3 regions of the Bradyrhizobium sp. U531 genome follow, and region 2 is predicted to be linked to each of the others. Evidence: riboswitches for the same ligand, from Rfam matches in the RefSeq annotation. Region 2 holds a riboswitch; each other region holds the start of a gene.

Region 1 (7,029 bases), 1.3 Mb from region 2:
CGTCGTCGAGGTCGAGATCGACAGGGTCGGTCTGCTTCGCAACGGCATCGCCGACGAGGCCTGATCGGTCGCAGCCCGGGATGCAATCGGCGGTGCTTGGGCACCGGAACGATTCACTTGGGTTCGTCATTGAAAGAAGCGGCAGGACGCGGAGTCCGAACGAACATGGGTATGCTCGATCCCGGTCGATTTCTGGTGTCGTGCTCGCATTGCGACGCCTGGCCGATGGCCGCCAACGTCAAGCGGTCGAGCTGGTCGGCGTCCCCGCACGAGGTCCGCTTCGTCTGCACCCGTTGCCGCCGCGAGGAGACCGCGATCGTCTCGGCGTCGGGCGAACTGACCCCGATCAAGCGCGTCGACGTCCCGCCGAGTGACGTCGCGCTTGCCTGGGCCCAGGCGCAACGGGTCCGCGGCCGGACCTGACCGCCGTCGTCTTTCGCCTTTTCCGGAGGGAACCCGAGCGCACCGTCGAACGTTTGTGCCCCGATATTCACGTGAAGGGGCCGGACCCATGATCGGCGAGCATTTCGACACGCGGACGCGGATCAACATGAAGCTGGCGCTCGATCGGATCTGCCGCGATCGGCCAGCAGGCGAGGATCACGGTTTCCGCCGCTCCGTTGCGGAGGGCATCATCCGCTGCGCGCTGACGGGCCGCACCGGGATCGGCCAGCTCGTCGATGCCGGCGAGCGGGCGGTGATCTGGACCAGACCGGAAAGGCATCCCGCCCAGTGACGATTGCGTGCGCGCCTCGCGTGCGTCGGAGCCTGATGTGAACAGCGCTGTCGAGCTAAACACGGCGAGGGCTCCTGCGGATTTCCTGTCGGGCGGTGGAGAGATGGGCGCACGTATGCGCGCCCATGACTGGCGCAGCACGCCGCTCGGCGAGCCGCACACCTGGCCGCGCAGCCTCAAGACGGCCGTCCGCATCATGCTGACCTCGCGCCAGCCGATCTGGATCGGGTGGGGGCGGGCGCTGATCTATCTCTACAACGACGCCTACAAGTCGATCATCGGCGGCAAGCATCCCTGGGCGCTGGGCCGGCCGACCGCGGAGGTCTGGCGCGAGATCTGGCCCGACATCGGCCCGATGCTCGCGACCGCGATGGGAGGCGACGAGGGCACCTATGTCGAGGAGCAGCTCCTGATCATGGAGCGCAGCGGCTATCCCGAGGAGACTTATTACACCTTCTCCTACAGCCCGATCCCCGACGACGAGGGCCTCGCCGGCGGCATCATCTGCGCCAACACCGACGACACGCGCCGCGTCATCGGCGACCGGCAGCTTGCACTGCTGCGCGAGCTTGCGGCCACGACCGCCGAGACGCGAACCCTCGGAGATGCCTGCCGTCGCGCCAGCCATGCGCTCGCGACCGACGCTCGCGACCTGCCGTTTGCGCTGATCTATCTGGTCGAGCCCGACGGGCGCGACATCGCCCTCGTCGGCACCTGCGGCTTTGACGGCGACCATCCCGCCGCGCCATCGTCGCTTCCGCTGGAGGGGCCCGCGCTCTGGCCGCTCGCCGAGGTCATTCGCGAACAGAAGCCGCAGGTGGTCTCGCATCTGGTGGCCCGTTTCGGTGCCGAATGCCCGCGCGGCGCCTGGGATGTGGGGCCGCGCCAGGCGGCGGTGATCCCGATCCCGGCCCGCGGCGAGACGGCGCGCAAGGGCGTGCTGGTCGCCGGTCTCAACCCGTTCCGGCTGTTCGACGACGACTACCGCAATTTTCTCGAGCTCGCGGCCGGCGAGATCGGCGCTTGCCTCGCCAATGCGCAGGCCTACGAGGAGGAGCGCCGCCGCGCCGAGGCGCTTGCCGAGATCGACCGCGCCAAAACGACGTTCTTCTCCAACATCAGCCACGAGTTCCGCACGCCGCTGACGCTGATGCTGGGGCCGATCGAAGACGCGCTCAACGATGTCTCGCTGGCGGCGCTGCCCGAGGTGCAGCGTGAGCGGCTCGACATCGCGCATCGCAATTCGCTCCGCCTGTTGCGGCTGGTGAACAGCCTGCTGGATTTCTCCCGCATCGAGGCGGGCCGGGTGCGGGCGAGCTTCGTTCCGACCGATCTTGCCGCCTTCACCGCCGAGCTCGCCTCGAACTTCCGCTCGGCGACCGACCGGGCCGGATTGCGATTGAGCATCGCCTGTTCGGCACTGCCGCACGACGTCCACGTCGATCGCGAGATGTGGGAGAAGATCGTCCTCAACCTGATCTCCAACGCCTTCAAGTTCACCTTCGAGGGCGAGATCGCGGTCGAGATGGGCCCGAGCGCCGACGGCAAGTCCGCCGAGCTGCGCGTGCGCGACACCGGCACCGGCATTGCCGCGGACGAGCTGCCGCATGTGTTCGAACGCTTTCATCGCATCGAGGGAGCCAAGGGGCGCACGTTCGAGGGCAGCGGTATCGGGCTTGCGCTGGTGCACGAGCTGATCAAGCAGCATGGTGGCGCCATCACCGTCGAAAGCGAGCTCGGCCGCGGCAGCGTCTTCACCGTCACGATCCCGTTCGGACTGTCGCATCTGCCGGTGGAGCGGGTTGCCGACAGTGTTTCGACGGAGAAGCCGGTCGGAAGCGGCGTCGAAGCCTATGTCCAGGAGGCGCTGCGCTGGTTGCCGCAGCAGGCGGGCGTCACCGATCTTCGCGACGAGGTCGCGCTCGAAGGGGCGAGCGAGACGCCGGACGCCTCGACGCGCGGCGGCGGCGAGCGCATCGTCCTCGCCGACGACAACACCGACCTGCGCGACTACGTCAAGCGGCTGCTCGAAGCCCAGGGCTACAGGGTCGAAGCCTTTGCCGACGGGCAGGATGCGTTGGAGGCAGTCAGGCGCCATCAGCCCGACCTCGTTCTGTCCGACGTCATGATGCCGCGCCTCGACGGCATCGGGCTGCTCCGCGCGCTGCGCAGCGACGAGAGCTTGCGCGGATCGCCGGTCATCCTGCTGTCGGCGCGCGCCGGCGAGGAAGCGCGCGTCGAGGGGCTGGAGGCCGGCGCCGACGACTACGTTAACAAGCCGTTCTCGGCGCGCGAATTGCTGGCGCGGGTGCGCGCCAATCTGCAGCTGGCGCGCATTCGCCGGGATGCCGAGGAGATCCAGCGCCGCCAGGCCGCGCGGCTGGAGGCCGTCGTCGGCACCGTGCCGACCGCGGTCTGGTTCACCTATGATCGCGAGGCGAAGCGCGTTTTCGGCAACGCCTATGGCGCGCGGCTGTTGCGGGTCAGGGCGGACAGCAACATGTCGCTGTCCGGGCCCGAGGGCGAGCGTCCCGCCTGCCGCGTGTTTCGCGATCGCCACGAAGTCGACGTGGCCGAGCTGCCGCTCCATCGCGCCGCGCGGGGAGAGCAGGTCGCTGCGGAGGAGCTCGAACTCTGCTTCGACGACGGTGCTTCGGTCACCGCGATATTCGAGGCTTCTCCGATCGTCGATGCTGCCGGTGTATTCCAGGGCGCGGTCTGCGCCGCCATCGACATCACCGAGCGCAAGCGGCAGGAGCGCCATCGCGAGCTCCTGGTCAACGAGCTCAATCACCGCGTCAAGAACACGCTGACCACCGTGCAGTCCTTTGCGCTGCAGACCCTGCGCAACGCAGCGAGCCTCACCGACGGCCGCAAGGCGTTCGACGCACGCCTGATCGCCCTGTCGAAGGCGCACGACGTGCTGGTCCGGGAAAACTGGGAATCGGCGGAGCTGAGAGAGGTCGTGTCCGAGGCTCTCGCCGCGCATGCCGAGCCGGAGAGCGGGAGGCTCACGATCGGCGGGCCGGACTTGCGCATGCGGCCGTCGGCGGCGCTCGCCATCTCGATGGCGTTGCACGAGCTTGCGACCAACGCCGTCAAGCATGGCGCGCTGTCGAACGGCGCAGGGGCCGTCGATCTCGCCTGGAAGGTCGACGATTTGTTCGAGCTGTGCTGGACCGAGCGGGGCGGTCCCGCCGTGCTCGCGCCGTCGCGCCGCGGTTTCGGCACGCGCCTGATTCAGCAAGGCCTGCCCCATGAGTTCGGCGGCGCCTACGTCGATCTGCGCTTCGCGCCGGAAGGCGTCGTTTGCGTCATTCGCGCACCGCTCCATGAAATCCGCGCCAGCCAGGGCGGATTCGATCTTGCAACCGTTGATGCCGGGAGAAGCACATGAAACCTGAAAACGATCTGGCGGGTCAGCGGGTCTTCGTCGTCGAAGACGAGGCGCTGGTGATGATGCTGCTCGAGGATTCCCTTCTCGATGCCGGCTGCGAGGTCGCGGGCATGGCCTCGCGCGTCGACGAGGCGCTCGAGAAGGCGGCGGCGCTCGCGTATGACGTCGCGGTTCTCGACGTCAATCTCAACGGGCGGCAGACCTTCGAGGTCGCGCGCTGCATCGCCGAGCGCGGTATTCCTTACGTGTTCGCCACCGGCTACGGCCCTGCCAGCCTGCTTGCGGACTTCCGCCACGTTCCGATCCTGCAGAAACCGTTTCAGCAACAGGATCTCGAGACGGCGCTGCGCCAGGCTCTGTCGGCCCAGGCGGAGCGGAACCAAAGTGCATCCCTCGGCGGGCTTCCGTCCGACCAGAGCTGTTCGCTGGCCTGATCGTTCGATTGACTCGCCGTTGCGTTGGCCCCTAAATGGCCAGTGACGGTTCTCCTCACGGAGATCAAAAGGGAATGTGGTGCGGGATGTCCTGGCTTCGGGACTGTCCCAACGCCACGGCTGCCCCCGCAACTGTAAGCGGTGAATCTTTCGTCTCATGCCACTGGGAAACTCGGTCCTGGGAAGGCGACGTAGAGGTCACGACCCGCGAGCCAGGAGACCTGCCGTCAGCCGTGGTCACACGCGAAGATGTCGGTCGGGGAGTACAGACATTGGTATTACCGGAGCAATCCATCGCTCCCCGGTGAAACCTCGTTCGCTGTGACGTGCCACTGACGTCATGCCGAGGTTACAACCGTGTCCCGTTCCATCTCTGTCGCCAGGCGCCTTGCCGCCGGCCTCTTCGCATCCGCTTCCGTCCATTCGCTCGACCTGTCCGCCGCCTTCGCCCAGCGGGCTCCCGCCGAGCAATTGCCGCCGATCGAGGTGACCCAGCCCGAGGATCAGAGCCGCACGCGGGCCCGGGCAGCCGGTGAGGGCGATGCCGGGCGGCTGCGGGCGACCGCGAATGTCGCGCCGGCAGGCCAGGGCACAGGCTCGTCCGGCGCGGAGGCCGTCGCCGGCAATGGCGGCATCGTCGGTGCTGCCACGACCGTGATCACGGCCGCCGATATCGCGCATTCGCCGGCGCAGAATTTGGCCGAGATCATCGCGGCGCAGACCCCGGGCGCACAGATCACGACGTTCTATGGCGGCCAGATCGGCGCCAAGACCAGCGTGGACCTGCGCGGCTTCGGCGCCTTTGCCACCGCCAACACGCTGGTGCTCGTCAACGGCCGGCGGCTGAACGACGTCGACATGGCGCAGGTGGACCTCTCCACCATCCCGCTCAACTCCATCGAGCGGATCGAGATCATGCGCGGCAATTCCGGCGCGGTGCTCTACGGCGACAACGCGGTCGGCGGCGTGATCAACATCGTCACCAAAAATGGCGTCGGCGGCCCGCCCGTGACCGCGCGCATCGAGGCCGGCTTCGGCTCGTTCAACACCAGGCTCGGTAACGTCTCGACCTCGCTCAATTCCGGCCCGTGGTCGACCTCGTTCTACGGCAATACGGTCAGGACCGACGGCTATCGCGACAACAATCGCTATTCGCAGCAGAATGCCATCGGCAATCTCAATTACACCACGTCGGGCCTGACCGGGTTTCTCACCATCACCGGCGATAGTCAGGAGCTGCGGCTGCCAGGCGGCCGCACCGTCGATCCCTCCATCGGCCTCGACGAGCTCAGGGCTAACAGGCGCGGCACCAGCACGCCGTTCAACTACGCCAACCAGCAAGGTTTCAGCGCAACAGCCGGCTTCACCAAGACGCTGGTCAACGGCGTCGATCTCATCGTCGACGGCGGCATGCGCGACAAGAAGCAGCAGAGCGCGTTCTTCTCCAGCCCGTTGCCCGTTCCGGCCTTCTTCACCTCGACCTATGTCGAGTCTCATCTGACGAATTGGTCGATCACGCCGCGGCTCAGCGTGAAGAGCCTCGCGTTCGGCATGCCGTCGCAGCTGCTGACCGGCATCGACTATTACGATGCGAGCTTTCGGCAGGATCGCGGCGCCGGGCAGGGGCTCACGCCCTGGCACAATTACGACCTCAGGCAGCAGACGGTCGCGGGCTATTTTCAGCACACATTGGGCGTAGCCCCCACGACCGACGTCTCATGGGGCGCACGGGTGCAGAACGCCAGTCTGGTCGCACGCGACAATTTCAATCCGGCCGCGCCGTTCAACGCCGACATCGGCGCGTTGCCGCTGACCAGCAGCGAGACCCAATATGCGCTGCATCTCGGCGCCGAGCATCGTCTCAATGAAATGGTCTCGCTGTTCGGTCGCGCCGCGCGCGCGTTCCGCACGCCCGATGTCGACGAGCGCCTGTCGTCGGGACCTTCTTTCGATCCCTTGACCTTCGCGGCGATCCCGCAAACGTTCCAGCTCAAGACCCAGACATCGCAGGACATCGAGGGCGGTCTGCGTCTCAAGGGCGGCGGGCTGGCGATGCAGAGCAGTGTCTACCTGATGGATCTCACCAACGAGATCCATTTCAACCCGGTGCTGTTTTACAACACCAATCTCGATCCGACCCGCCGCTACGGTTCGGAGACGAGCCTGTCCTATCGCGTCAACGACGCCCTGCTGCTGCGCTCCGGCGTGGCCTACACCCGCGCGGTCTTCCGCGAGGGCATCTGGGCCGGCAATGACGTGCCGCTGGTGTCGCGCTACACGGCGAGCGCGGGTGTCACCTGGAACATCTGGCAGAACTATCTGGTGCTCGATGCCACCGCGCGCTTCTGGAGCGAGCGGCGCATGGACAACGACCAGGCGGGCACGCAGAAGCCGATCCCGGCAAACGGCACCATCGACCTCAAGCTCAGCGGCCAGGTCGAGCGCTACTTCTGGTCTCTCAG
Region 2 (7,029 bases):
CGTCAATCCCAACAATCCCGACGGCCGCCGCCATTCGCCCAAAGATCTGCTGGCGTTGCTGCCGCATGTCGGACGTCTCGTGATCGACGAGAGCTTTGCCGATGCCGTTCCGCAATTGTCGCTCGCGTCGGAAGCGGATCGGCCGGGGCTGCTGATCCTGCGCTCCTTTGGAAAGTTCTACGGCCTGGCTGGCCTGCGACTCGGATTCGCAATCAGCAATGCCGCGGACATCGACAAGCTCGTTGCGTTTTCGGGTCCATGGCCAGTCTCGGGCGCGGCCATCGCGATCGGCTGCCGCGCCTTGCGCGATGATGCCTGGGCCGACGCCACGTCCGCGCGGCTTGTGCGCGACAGTGCTCGGCTCGACGAGATGGCGCGCGTGCAGGGCTGGCGGCTGGTTGGCGGCGCGCCGCTGTTTCGGCTTTACGAGACGCCGAACGCGCTTGCTGCGCAGGAGAAGCTTGCGCGCGGCCACATCTGGTCGCGTGTCTTCGCACAACAACCGACATGGCTGCGCCTCGGATTGCCCGGCAGCGCAGCCGAATGGACGCGCCTTGCCGAGGTGCTAGCGCGCTAGCGCGAGCAGGCCCTCGACATCGAGATGTTTCTCGATGTGATCGGCCAGTGCGTCGAGCGCGCTCTCGACCCTGGCGTGATAGGGCTCGTCGCCTGCTTGAATATCGAGCCTCGCCAGATACGCCTTGCGGAAAGCGTCGGACGTGAACAGGCCGTGCAGATAGCTGCCCTGCACACGGCCATCGCGCGAGATCGCGCCCTCCGGCTCGCCGTTCAGCTTTGCGAAGGGCTGGGCGCGGTCCGGGCCGTCGGTACGACCGATGTGGATTTCGTAAGCCTCGATCGGCTGATCCGTCGCCGCATGCACGGCCGCGACACGCGTCAGCGTCTTCTGCGGGCTCATCACCGTATCGACCTCCAGAAGGCCGAGGCCCGGCGTATCGCCCGCGGGGCCTTCGATGCCATCAGGATCGGCGACGCCGCGCCCAAGCATCTGATAGCCGCCGCAGAGGCCGAGCACATGGCCGCCGCGGCGGTGATGGGCGAGCAGGTCGATGTCCCATCCCTGCGCGCGCAAAAAGGTGAGATCGCCGCGGGTGGACTTCGAGCCAGGGATGATGACGAGCCTGACGTCGCCGGGGATCGCTTCGCCCGGGCGCACCAGCACGAGATCTACGCCGGGCTCCAGCTTGAGCGGATCGAGATCGTCGAAATTGGCGATGCGCGACAGCGCAAGGCAGGCGATCTTGCATTGGCCCGGCTTGCGCGCATCGCTCAGGCCCAGCGCGTCCTCGGCCGGCAGCTCGCCGGCGCGCGCAAACCACGGCAGCACGCCGAAGCCGCGCCATGAGGTCTTCTGTTCGATCAGCCTGTAGCCGTCGTCGAACAGCGTGGAATCACCGCGGAACTTGTTGATGACGAAACCCTGGATCATCGCGGCATCATCAGGATCGATCACCGTCTTGATACCGACGAGCTGGGCGATGACGCCGCCGCGGTCGATGTCTCCGACCAGCACGACCGGCACGTCGGCCTTGCGCGCAAAGCCCATATTGGCGATGTCGGACTTGCGCAAATTCACCTCGGCCGGACTGCCGGCGCCTTCGATCAGCACCAGATCGGATCGCGCCTTGAGGCGCTCGAAACTCTCCAGCACCGCGCCCATCAGTGACGGCTTCATCGCCGCATAGTCGCGCGCCCGTGCGGTCGCGATGCGCTTTCCATGCACGATCACCTGCGCGCCGACGTCGGTCTCGGGCTTGAGCAGCACCGGGTTCATGTCGGTGTGCGGCTCGACGCCGGCGGCGAGCGCCTGCAGCGCCTGGGCACGGCCGATCTCGCCGCCATCGACGGTGACGGCGGCATTGTTCGACATGTTCTGCGGCTTGAACGGGAGCACGCGCAAGCCACGCCGCGTGAAAGCGCGCGCAAGGCCCGCGACGATGAGCGACTTGCCCACGTCAGAGCCGGCCCCCTGGATCATCAGCGCGCGTGCCATCGAACTCAGAACTCGACGCCGGCCTGCGCCTTGATGCCGGAGCGGAACGGATGCTTCACCAGCGTCATCTCGGTGACGAGGTCGGCGATCTCGATCAGCTCGTCCTTGGCGTTGCGCCCGGTGAGCACGACGTGAGTCATCGGCGGCTTTGAGGTCGTCAGGAACTCCACCACCTCCGCGATGTCGAGATAGTCGTAGCGCAGCGCGATGTTGATCTCGTCGAGCACGACCATCCGCAGGTTCTCGTCGAGAATCAGCTCCTTGGCCTTCTCCCAGCCGGCGCGTGCGGCGGCGATGTCGCGGGCGCGGTCCTGTGTCTCCCAGGTGAAGCCTTCGCCCATCGCGTGGAACTGGCAGAGCTCGCCGAAATGGCCGGTGAGCAGGCGCCGCTCGCCGGTATCCCAGGCACCCTTGATGAACTGCACGACCGCGCAGGGAAAACCATGCGCGACGCAGCGCACGATCATGCCGAAGGCCGACGAGGATTTGCCCTTGCCGGCGCCGGTGTGGACGATGATGAGGCCCTTTTCGCCGCTCTTGGTCGCCATGATCTTGTCGCGGGCGGCCTTCTTCTTCGCCATTTTCTGGGCGTGCCGGGCGTCAGATTCCTCGGCGGTTTGGGTCTCCGGTTCAGGCGTCATCGGTCCCGGTCCTTCGGCTTGACAAGAGGCGGCCACCGGCAAATGGTGGCCCGGCGTTGGTTCCTGTCCTATGACAGGCGAAGAGGGAATGCGATAGGGTCCGAATCGGCAAGATTTGGCTCCAAACTGCAGCCGCCCCCGCGACCGTGACCGGAGAGATGCCCGAAGCCACTGATTCCCTCGGGGAATCGGGAAGGCGGGGATCGAAGGGCCAAAAGCCCTGCTCCGCAAGCCGGGAGACCTGCCAGCGCGGACGAGTTTTGGACCGGCGGACGGGGTGTTCCGCGACGGGGAAACGGGCCCTTCAGGAGAATGGTCCGTGTGCCTCATCGCCTCCCGCTGTTATCTGGAAGAGGCGATGACCGTCACACTGCATGTCTGCATCACCTGCAAAGCCGGCGAGACGCTCGGCGAGGGCGAAACCACGCCCGGCAAGCGCCTGCATGGCGCCATCCTCGAGGCCGGCGTGCCCGACGGCGTCAATGTGGTTCCCGTCGAATGCCTGTCGGCCTGCAGCCAGGGCTGCTCGGTGGCGCTGAGCGCGCCGGGCCGCTGGTCCTACGTCTATGGCCGCCTGTCGGATGCGAATGCGCAGGACGTCGTCGCCGGCGCTGCGGCCTATGCGGCCGCGCCCGACGGGCTGGTGCCCTGGCGCAGCCGCCCTGAAATCTTCCGCAAGCAGTCGCTTGCGCGCATTCCCCCCATTGCCGCGTTGCCGGAGGCCGCCGAATGAACTCGCTCGCAAAAGTCCCGGTCACGGTGGTCACCGGTTTTCTCGGCTCGGGCAAGACGACGCTGATCCAGCATCTGCTCAGCAATCCCAACGGCAAGAAGCTCGCCGTGCTCGTCAACGAGTTCGGCAGCGAGGGCGTCGACGGCGAGATCCTGAAATCCTGCGCGGATGAAAACTGCCCGGAGGAGAACATCGTCGAGCTCGCCAATGGCTGCATCTGCTGCACCGTCGCCGACGATTTCATCCCGACCATGGAGAAGCTTTTGGCGCGGCCGGTGCGGCCCGATCACATCCTGATCGAGACCTCGGGTCTTGCTTTGCCGAAGCCGCTGCTCAAAGCGTTCGATTGGCCCGAGATCCGTTCGCGCATCACGGTCGACGGCGTGATCGCGCTGGCCGATGCCGAAGCCGTCGCGGCCGGCCGCTTCGCGCCGGATCCGGCTGCGGTCGAGGCGCAGCGCGCCGCCGACGAAAATCTCGACCACGAGACGCCGCTGTCGGAAGTGTTCGAGGACCAGATCGCCTGTGCCGACATCGTGCTGCTGACCAAGGCGGACCTCGCCGGTGCCGCCGGCGTTGAGGCCGCCAAGGCCGTGATCACCGCCGAGATGCCGCGCCGCGTGCCGATGCTGCCCGTGACCGACGGCGCGATCGACGCGCGCGTCATCCTCGGCCTTGGCGCTGCCGCCGAGAATGATCTTGCCGCGCGTCCCTCGCATCACGACGGCGAGGAGGAGCACGAACATGATGATTTCAATTCCGTCGTGATCGATCTTCCTGAAGTCGCCGACGTCGATGCGCTGGTCGCATCGGTCCAGAAGTTGGCGCGAGAGCAGAACGTGCTGCGCGTCAAGGGGTACATCGCCGTCGCGGGCAAGCCGATGCGCCTCTTGCTGCAGGCGGTGGGTGAGCGCGTGCGCCACCAGTTCGACAAGCCCTGGGGCGCAGGCCTCAGACAGTCGAAGCTCGTCGTGATCGGTGAGCACGGCGATATCGACGAGGCTGCGATCAAGGCGGGACTGGGTATCTGATGCACGTCGTCTTCCGCGAGAGCCGCGGTCTCGAGGAGACCGCGACGCCAAGGGACATCGGCCAGGATCCGGCCGATCTCGTGGTGCTCTCGTATTCGGATTCCGACCTTGCGGCGTTCGCGGCGGGCTGGCGGCGGGGCCGCGAGAGGCTGCCGTCGCTGCGGCTCGCCAATCTCGCGGAGCTGCGTCATCCGCTGTCGGTCGACACCTATGTCGAGCGCACGCTGTCGCAGGCGCGTGGAATCCTCGTGCGCCTGATCGGCGGCGAGTCCTATTGGGCCTACGGCCTCGCGGCGCTTCAGCAGCTCGCGAAGGACCGCGGCATCGTGCTCGCCGTGCTGCCGGCCGATGGCCGTGACGACACGCGCCTCGATGCGTACTCGACCTTGCCGGTCTCGACGCTGCGGCGGTTGAAGGTGCTCTGCGACACCGGCGGCCCGGTCGCGGCGCAGGCCGCGATCGCGCAGCTTGCGCTGGCCTCGGGCCTGTATGCCGGCCCCGTCATCGGCGAGATGACCGTGCCCGAGATGGGCTTCTACGATCCCGCGCGCGGCGTCATCGCTGCGCCCGCAGCCGGAGCCAAGCCGCTCGCACTCGTGACGTTCTATCGCTCCTATCTCACCGCCGCGGACACCGGCCCAGTCGATGCGCTGATCGCGGCGTTGCGAGATAAGGGATTCGACGCCTATGGCGCCTTTGCCACCTCGCTGAAGGCCCCAGGCGTCGCCGATTGGCTGCGCGGGTATCTTGCGAAAAATCCGGCGGCTGCGATCGTCAACGCGACGGCGTTCTCGGCCGTGGGCGACGACGGCACGACGCCGTTCGATGCCGCCTCGTGCCCGGTGTTCCAAATTGCGCTGTCCACCGCGCGGCGCGAGGACTGGGCGGAGTCGCTGCGTGGCCTGTCGCCCGGCGATCTCGCCATGCATGTGGTGCTGCCCGAGGTCGACGGCCGAATCTTCGCTGGCGTTGTGAGCTTCAAGTCGGCGGCGGAGCGCGATCCGGATCTGCAATTTTCGCATCTGGCCCATCGGCCGGATGAGCAGCGCGTGAAGGCGGTCGCCGCGCGTGTCGCGGCCTGGCAGCGTCTTGCGGAAACGCCGGCTGCCGCGAAGCGTGCCGCGATCGTGCTCTCGAATTATCCGGGCCGCCCGCACCAGATCGCGCATGCCGTCGGTCTCGATGCGCTGGCTTCGGTCGAAGCCTTGCTGTCCGATCTCGCGGAGGCCGGCTACGATGTCGCGCCGGCGCCTGCGCTCGGCGAGCAGTTGCTGACCCAGCAGCTCGCCTGGAACGTCGCCGACTATCGCGCCGCGCTCGCGCGCCTGCCGCAATCCCTGCAGGATGATCTCGCGCAGGCCTGGGGCGCACCAGAGACCGATCCGAGCTGCCGCGATGGCGCCTTCCGCTTCGCGGCGCGCCCATGCGGACGATCGATCATCGCGGTCCAGCCCGAGCGCGGCGATGCGACCACGCGCGATGCCGACTATCACGATCTCGCCCGCACGCCGCGGCACGCTTACGTCGCGTTCCATCTCTGGCTTCGCGCGCAGGGGATCGACGCAATCGTGCATATGGGCGCGCACGGCACGCTGGAATGGCTGCCCGGGAAATCCGTGGCGCTGTCCTCCGCCTGCTGGCCGGAGGCGCTGATCGGCGATCTCCCCGTCATCTATCCCTTCATCGTCAACGATCCCGGCGAGGCCGCGCAGGCCAAGCGGCGCATTGGCGCGGTCACCATCGGCCACCTGCCGCCGCCGCTGGAGACATCGGCCGTGCCGGAAGGCTTGCGCCGTCTCGAACGCCTGCTCGATGAATATTCGACCGCCGATGGTCTGGATCCCGCGCGCCGCCAGCGGCTGATCGCCGCCATCCGCGACGAGGCGCGTGCAGCGGGCCTTGAAGACGATCTTGGCCTCGATGCCTCCGCGGCGCCCGCCGAAGCCATTCCGCGGATCGACCGCTTCGTCTGCGATCTCAAGGAAAGCCAGTACGGCGACGGCTTGCACGTGTTCGGCCGCGGCACCTGCGGTGAAGCGGAGCGCGATGCGCTGCGTTCCGCGCTCGCGGGCAAGCGCATTGCGCCAGGGCCATCCGGTTCGCCCTATCGCGGCCGTCAGGACGTGCTGCCGACGGGACGCAATCTCTTTGCCGTCGATCCGCGCGCGGTGCCGACGCCGTCGGCGCATGCGCAGGGCATCAAGCTCGCCGAGGAGCTGCTGCGTCGTCACCTGCAGGATCACGGTGACTGGCCGAAGGGCCTCGTGGTCGATCTCTGGGGCTCGGCGACGATGCGCACCGCGGGCGAGGAGTTCGCGATGGCGCTGCATCTGGCCGGTCTCGCGCCGCGCTGGGATCACGCCTCCGGCCGTATCACCGGCTACGACATCGTCGCGCCCGCCGAGCTCGGCCGCCCGCGCATCGATGTCACGCTGCGGGTGTCCGGCCTGTTCCGCGATGTCTTCTCGGGACTCGCGCAATTGTTCGAAGCGGCTTCCGAGGCGCTCGCAGGCCGCGAAGACGAGGGCGATGAGAACCCGTATCGCCACCGCACCTCCCGTGTGTTCGCGCCCCGTCCCGGGCAATACGGCGTTGGCCAGTCGGCGATCC
Region 3 (7,029 bases), on a different contig from region 2:
GGTCGATCAAAAAAGGGGGCTCTTTGTCGCGCATGATTCCCTCGGCCCACGTTTTCGTATTGGCGCCAAACGGCGAAGCGGTCCGCTTGCATCCAGTCCTGCGCATGGGGGAGCTGCACGAATGTCGTATTGGACGCGGCACTCGGCACATTGCTCATTACGGAATCCTCTACCGGATCAGTGTGATGGCTGATCTCGCGCACCTTCCTCGAAATTCGCCAGCAGGAGTGGCAAGGTGGTGCGGAATCCTTTCACGCGCCGGTCCGCCGCACCAAGATGCAGGAAATGAGTCTGGTAGACGACTGGCTGGCCAGTTTCCGAGAGAATGTAATTGGTGACGAATGGATGGCGTTTGTGTGGGTGATCTCAAACCAGAGCCAGTAAATCGCACTGCATGGGAAGCGCAAACGAACGATTCGTAAGGCTGGGTCGGGGCTTCGCCCGCGACGGGCCGCCGCCGACCTGTCGCCTTTTGGTGGGCGGGTCGCGGTATCGCTTCCCACAATGCAGAATGATTGATCGCTGATATTTTCGAACGTTCTCGCCAAGAAGGCCGAAGAGGTAACCGCTCGCGGTGGGAGTCAGCACCGCATCAGCGTCAAAGGTTCTCGATCATGCTGGGCCGCGACGCACGCGTGAAGCGTTCGTTTTGAGAAGCAACAAGCCCAGGATTGACTGCGTGAAGGACTTTACCGATAGCACGCTAGCCCAGGAGCGCTTTAAGTGTGTGGCGCAGAGGTCGTACCACTGTCAGAGCCTCTTGCGCGCGCGCAATCCTCCAACCCGATATCCCCTCTCCTCGTAGAAATGGCGTACCCGTTCTAGGGCCGGATAGCCATCCGGAGGCAACGCAACCTCAATCATCTGCCAGCCGCGTCGCTTCGCCTCCGAATCTACCGCCTCGAGCAGATGCCGACCGCAGTCAGAGCTGCGGAAGTCACGAGAAATCCATAGCTCCTGAAGCATGCCGTACGCTCCGGCTGCTCTCACGGCCTGTACGGCCGAGATGCTAGCTACCCCTACAATCTGCCCGGTGCCTTGTTCTTCGACGACAAAAATGAAGCCCTGTTCGGGATCCTGAATCAGGCGCAACGCCGCCTGCTTCGCGCCGTGAAGGCTGAACTCCGGTCCGAGGCCACCTAACTCGGAAAGTAGCTCTTCGACCGCTTTTGCGACCGCGTTCTCATCTCCTGGCACGCTCTTGCGCAAAACCGTGCCCGCGCTGGACGTGCCTTGCCCTTCAGCGCCAACACGAACACCTGACCGAGCCCTCTGGAGGAAATTCATGCTCAGGAGGATACAGAAAACGCAATTGAGAGCAACTATCTGGCTCGGTAGGAAGCAGCACGTCCACACTCGCTATAAGCAACAGAGCTGAGGTAATCGCAAGCCATTGCCGTTCTCAGAATCGACTCCGGTTTGAGCAGCTGCGAACTCATGATGGGCTGCCTTCGATTGGAAAACAATCACCAAACGGCACACGCCGGTCATGTCGATCAAACGTTCGTAAGAGTGATTGCCGATCGTCGCTCACGAACTACTCTATTCAATAAATCGTGCGCCACGATGATCGCAGCGCCATAGAGCGTCAGCTCGGTCCGTCCGAAGGAGAGATTCCCACCTCGCGTACGACATCGTACAAAGTTGCGCGAAGCGCGACAGGTATCATACGCGTGCGCCCGATAAAATCGTCTGAGCAAGATCGCGAAAGATTTTGCACACTAATGCACTATCTTAAGCTTATCTCGAACAATCAAAAGATATCGGGAAGCACAGCTTGTTTGGACCTTCGCTCCTCGTTTAAGGCACCGTCACGGAACGGGAGTGGTTGCGATGGAACATGGTCAGGCCGAACTGGTCGGAGGGAAACCTGTAATCTTCGGGCAACGTAAGGTGCGGCCGCGGGCATGCCTGGCGGTCGGCAAACGGCATCTGCGCGCCTTTCTACGGGATGTGCTGGAGGATATGGGATTTGTTACCAGCGAATGCAGGACTGCTGACGAGTTGCCGCATGTACTCCGCACGGAGTTCCCTGATCTGATCCTGCTCGGCATTGGCTCGGACCGCATCGAGCCTGGACGATTGCTCGAGATACTGGTACGCGAAGAATTTGCAGGCCGAGTGCTGGCGTTCGGAGCGCGCGAGTCGATCATCATGGCGGCAGTGCAGCAGGTCGGCAGTGAATATGGACTTGCTATGCTGCCGCCGCTCAGGGCGCCGTTTGCAGCCGAGACGTTGCGCGATCGGATCGGCATACTCTTGCCAAGAGAGCCGGCGCCCCGTCCCGCGGTCCATGTCGGAGAAGCCTTACACGCTGGCTGGCTTGAGCTCTGGTATGAGCCGAAGTTTGACACGTGTACCCTTAGCCGCCGCGGCGCCGAGGCGCATGTGCGAATGCGGCACCCGACCTGGGGCGTTGTTCCACCGGCCTATTTCATCCCGGAATCTCACGATCCGCATTTTAGGAACTTGTCGCAGTTCGTGATCGACCGCGCGATCAAGGATTGGCAGTATCTTCTGGAGCAGCAAACTTCGATCGATCTCTCCATCAATCTCCCGGCAGCATTCCTGATTGACCCGCAGGCGGTACGCGATCTCTGTCGGCGCATGCCGTCGCACGCCGCTTTCGGCGGTTTGACGATTGAAATCGAGAGCGTGGAAGCGATCGAGAACCTAGATCTCCTGGTCGAGGTTGCGCGTGAGGTTCGCTTTCACAACATTGGCCTTGCAATCGACAATGTCGGTGCCAATTGGCCGCAGCTGATGGGGGTGACAAAATTCCCGTTCATGAAATTGAAAGTGGATCGTCAGTTCGTCGGCGGCTGCGCGAATGGGCCCCTCAAGCGAACGGTGTGCCGCCATATCGTCGATCTAGCCAAAGAGTACAATGTGCGCACCGTCGCCGAAGGTGTGGAGAGCCAGGCTGACCTAATCGCTGTGGCCGAACTCGGCTTCGACCTTGCGCAGGGCCATCTGTTCGGAAAAGCCATGCCACTGAAGCAATTTGCACAGTCATCTTTCAACCCTGCTCCAGCTCGTCTAAAATAGTTGCGAGTGGCTGAGTGCGGCCAAGCGACGCTCAGGAGCACCGCCATGCCTACTCGGCACCAGGCATGAGGCTGAGTGCAATTCGGTCTGCAGGGCCAGTGTCGCTCGTCCCGCCGCCACTTCATTTCCCTCCGAAGCTTGTTATACCACAAGCCCGTTTTGGCAAGCCTCCAGCGAGTCCTCCGCGCAGCTAGCGTTGCAGCCATGAGCGAGGCTTGCACAAACCTCCAGTCGGGGTGTGTGACCGGAGGTTTGCCGAGATCCAACGTAGACCTGCGTCCGTTGGCGGTTTTTTGTCGCCGCCGGTTGAGGAAGCGTCAGCCTCGCTTGCCCCCGCGCTGACGTGCCAAACAAACCGACGGACGCTTCCAGCGTCAAGTCGCGACTGACTCTCGCAAGACGGGCCGAGGGCTCGTAGCCTGAAATTGAAGCGACCTGTTGCTGTCGCAGATGCAACATGGTCTCAGACCCGGGACAGCCGAATTGGGCAAATTGCCCAACATTGAGCGCGTCTGCGTTTGGCACGGCATTTGAAAGGGATCGCCCATGGCATCGCTCGCCTAAGGAGTCGGAAGGCATGGCTTACAAGATCGTCGCTTCGCAATGCACCGTTTGTGGCGCATGTGAGTTCGAGTGTCCCAACGCGGCGATCAGTCTGAAGCGCGACATTTACGTTATCGATGCCAAAAAATGTACGGAGTGCGAGGGCCATTGCGACACGCCGCAATGCGCGGTGGTCTGTCCGGTCCCTGACACCTGTGTCCCGTCCAAGACAGGATAGGCAGCCCGCGACCAAAAGGCCTCATCGCTCGATTTCGCGAACGAAGTTGTAGATGTGGGACCTTGAGGAGACCACGACCGCATGGGGCGCATCGAGGTCGATTAACATCGTTATGAGCTTAAGACGCTGAGCGACTCCGAGGAACCCCTCAACGGGCTCTGTCGGAGGACACCGTCGAAATTGTCACGAACAAGGACAAGGCCCTCGATGCTCAGTGGCCGCGTTAAGGCCTATCATCGCTGGCCGCGAGTCGAGGCGAGGCAGACCGGCGTCGAGCGGCCACGGACGTATCGAAGCCGGCGCAAAAGTCGCTCAGCACGTGAACACCTATTGCACCGAGAAGATCATCTTGGCCAACCTCACGGAGGCGAACGACCTCGTGCCTGGTCGCGGGCCGCCGAACACCAAGGAGCCGACCTGATCATCCGTGCGGTCCTGGAGCAATCCGGCTTTCGAAATGTCTAGGGAGCCTCGTGGGCTGTGACCAAACGGAAGACGGCCGAGGATGATCGCACCTTCCTGACGCGCTGGTTCGAAAAGCTGCTGACGGAAAAGGTCGCTTCCTCGCGATCACACAGATACCGAAAGCGGCCCGGGTTCGTTCCGGTCGTGGAGCTCAACCGTTACGCGAGCAAGGAGCGAATGCATTCACAAGCGGAGCCTCCACAGATCCGGGCGTGTTCACCAGGCCGCGAGCAAGACCGTCGTGCCCGCCTAGTGCGCTCGTAATCGCTTGGGCAATATCGCAGCGAGAATAGGTAGGTTGACGCATCGATCCTCGTGCGCATAATTCAAGCCGTCGCGGTCTCCGGATTTCGTTTGATCTGGAGCTAAGAGGGAAGCCGGTGCAATGCCGGCGCTGCCCCCGCAACTGTAAGCGGCGAGCCGCTGTCCAACGAAGTCACTGAAGCCATGCGGCTTCGGGAAGGCCGGACAGCAGCGACGACCCGTGAGCCAGGAGACCTGCCTCGACAAGATATCGTCCACGGGCGGGGCGTCCCGGTGTGCGCCAAGCAGTTGTCGCTCACGCGATGTTCGCTGTCTGCGTCCGCCATGGCCTTTGCCCCAACATGGGGTCTAAGCTATGTCAATCCTTTCGCTTCCCGTTGCCACACTGGGGACGTCACGCATCGGCCCACGACGCGAACTCAAATTCGCGCTCGAGAGCTACTGGGCGGGAAAATCCAGCGAAGCCGAGCTCCTCGAGGCGGGGAGTGGACTTCGTGCCGCTAATTGGGCACGGCAGAAATCCCGCGGTGCGACCGTCATTCCTTCGAATGACTTCTCGCTCTACGACCATGTGCTCGATACCAGCCTAATGGTCGGCGCCATTCCCGACGTTTACGGCTGGAACGAAGGTCCTGTGTCGCTCAAAACCTACTTCACCATGGCGCGTGGCGCTCAAGACGGTGGTCACGCTCAGCATGGGCCCGGCGTAGCCGCACAGGAGATGACGAAGTGGTTCGATACGAACTACCACTACATGGTGCCGGAATTTCACCAGGATCAGATCTTTAAGTATGCCTCTCGGAAGCCGATCGAGGAATATGAGGAGGCAAGAAGCCTCGGCTATCAGACGCGGCCCGTCCTAGTGGGCCCAGTCACTTTCCTGAAGCTCGGCAAAAGCGTAAATCCCGCCTTCAATCCGCTGTCGCTGCTTGATCGACTCCTCCCCGTCTATGTCGATGTTCTCCGCGAACTAGCCTCGCGCGGCGCTGAATGGGTTCAGCTCGACGAGCCATGCCTAGTGATGGACGTCGACGAAGCATCTCGGGCCGCTGTCCGCCGGGCCTATGCTCATTTCGCTAAGGCCGTGCCGGCCCTTAAAATCATGCTGGCCACATACTTCGGGGGTGTCGGCGACAATCTTGAAACAGTATTGGCCTTGCCCGTTGCCGGGGTTCATGTCGACCTGGTTCGTGCACCTGACCAGTTGGACGCGATTGTCGCCAGAGCAGGTAGAGATCTCGTGGTCTCGCTCGGTGTCGTTGATGGTCGCAACGTATGGCGCTCTAATCTGCCGGCGCTACTCGACCAACTTGCTCCTATGGTCAAAAAACTGGGCAGGGACCGTGTTCAGATTGCCCCCTCCTGCTCGCTGCTTCATGTTCCGACCGACATTGAACTAGAGATCGATCTCGATCCCAATCTGAAGACGTGGTTGGCGTTCTCAGTGCAGAAGATCAAGGAACTTTCGATATTGGGCAAAGCGCTGGCTGGCTATGCTGCCGACGTGGCCGATGAACTCACGCTCTCAGAGGATGCATCCGTCACCCGCGAAACATCGCCGAAGATCCACAGTGCGAACGTCGCCGGACGAATGGCCGCGATCGACGATAGCATGCGTCGCCGTCGCAGTGCGTTCACCCAGCGCGCCGACGTCCAACGCGTCGCCTTCGCATTGCCGATGTTTCCAACCACAACCATCGGATCCTTCCCGCAAACGGCGGACGTCCGCAATGCGCGTGCAGCTCATGCGCGGGGAGCGCTGAATGACACGCAGTACGAGCAGCTTCTGAAAGCGGAGACAGCCCATACCGTGCATTGGCAGGAAGATATCGGCCTGGACGTGCTCGTACACGGTGAGTTCGAGCGCAATGACATGGTTCAATACTTTGGCGAGCAGCTGTTGGGTTTCGCATTCACCAAGCACGGCTGGGTTCAGTCTTATGGCTCGCGGTGCGTTCGTCCTCCTATCCTGTTTGGAGATGTCTCCCGCCCGAAGCCCATGACCGTTAAATGGTGGCGACATGCGCAGTCTCTGACCAAAAAACCCGTCAAGGCTATGCTGACCGGACCGGTGACGATCCTGAACTGGTCGTTTGTCCGTGACGACATCCCGCGGAGCGAGACATGCCGACAGATCGCTCTCGCGATCCGAGACGAGGTCATCGACCTTGAGGCGGCTGGAGCGACCATGATCCAGATCGACGAGGCTGCGTTGCGGGAGGGATTGCCACTGCGCAAATCGCAGTGGAAGGACTATCTCGATTGGGCAGTGGACAGTTTCCGTGTTTGCTCCTCCGCTGTCGCTGACGGAACTCAGATCCATACGCACATGTGCTATTCCGAGTTTAACGAAATCATCGATGCGATCGCAGCAATGGATGCCGACGTCATTTCAATCGAGGCGTCGCGCTCCAAAATGGAATTGCTCGACGCTTTCAAGAGCTACAAATATCCTAATGAAATTGGGCCGG

What was found. A riboswitch is a leader RNA that binds a small molecule or an ion and turns the genes downstream of it on or off. The one in region 2 is predicted to bind cobalamin.
Region 1: it holds a riboswitch for cobalamin, as region 2 does, so the genes downstream of both, QRQ56_RS05585 (TonB-dependent receptor) here and QRQ56_RS11985 (DUF1636 family protein) in region 2, are expected to answer to the same signal.
Region 3: it holds a riboswitch for cobalamin, as region 2 does, so the genes downstream of both, metE (5-methyltetrahydropteroyltriglutamate--homocysteine S-methyltransferase) here and QRQ56_RS11985 (DUF1636 family protein) in region 2, are expected to answer to the same signal.

What each region holds. Positions count from the first base shown of each region.
Region 1 covers NZ_JASVEN010000001.1:1,119,913-1,126,941, forward strand. Annotated here, with positions in the region: gene QRQ56_RS05560 (fumarylacetoacetate hydrolase family protein) at 1-64, shown strand, start outside; gene QRQ56_RS05565 (hypothetical protein) at 166-423, shown strand; gene QRQ56_RS05570 (hypothetical protein) at 512-736, shown strand; gene QRQ56_RS05575 (response regulator) at 840-4,133, shown strand; gene QRQ56_RS05580 (response regulator) at 4,130-4,567, shown strand; cobalamin riboswitch at 4,597-4,810, shown strand; gene QRQ56_RS05585 (TonB-dependent receptor) at 4,925-7,029, shown strand, end outside.
Region 2 covers NZ_JASVEN010000001.1:2,439,717-2,446,745, reverse strand. Annotated here, with positions in the region: gene cobD (threonine-phosphate decarboxylase CobD) at 1-577, shown strand, start outside; gene QRQ56_RS11995 (cobyric acid synthase) at 566-2,014, opposite strand; gene cobO (cob(I)yrinic acid a,c-diamide adenosyltransferase) at 2,020-2,655, opposite strand; cobalamin riboswitch at 2,696-2,918, shown strand; gene QRQ56_RS11985 (DUF1636 family protein) at 3,014-3,388, shown strand; gene cobW (cobalamin biosynthesis protein CobW) at 3,385-4,419, shown strand; gene cobN (cobaltochelatase subunit CobN) at 4,419-7,029, shown strand, end outside.
Region 3 covers NZ_JASVEN010000004.1:572,026-579,054, forward strand. Annotated here, with positions in the region: gene QRQ56_RS22200 (hypothetical protein) at 1-193, shown strand, start outside; gene QRQ56_RS22205 (GNAT family N-acetyltransferase) at 751-1,287, opposite strand; gene QRQ56_RS22210 (EAL domain-containing response regulator) at 1,834-3,048, shown strand; gene QRQ56_RS22215 (4Fe-4S binding protein) at 3,626-3,829, shown strand; cobalamin riboswitch at 4,615-4,814, shown strand; gene metE (5-methyltetrahydropteroyltriglutamate--homocysteine S-methyltransferase) at 4,914-7,029, shown strand, end outside.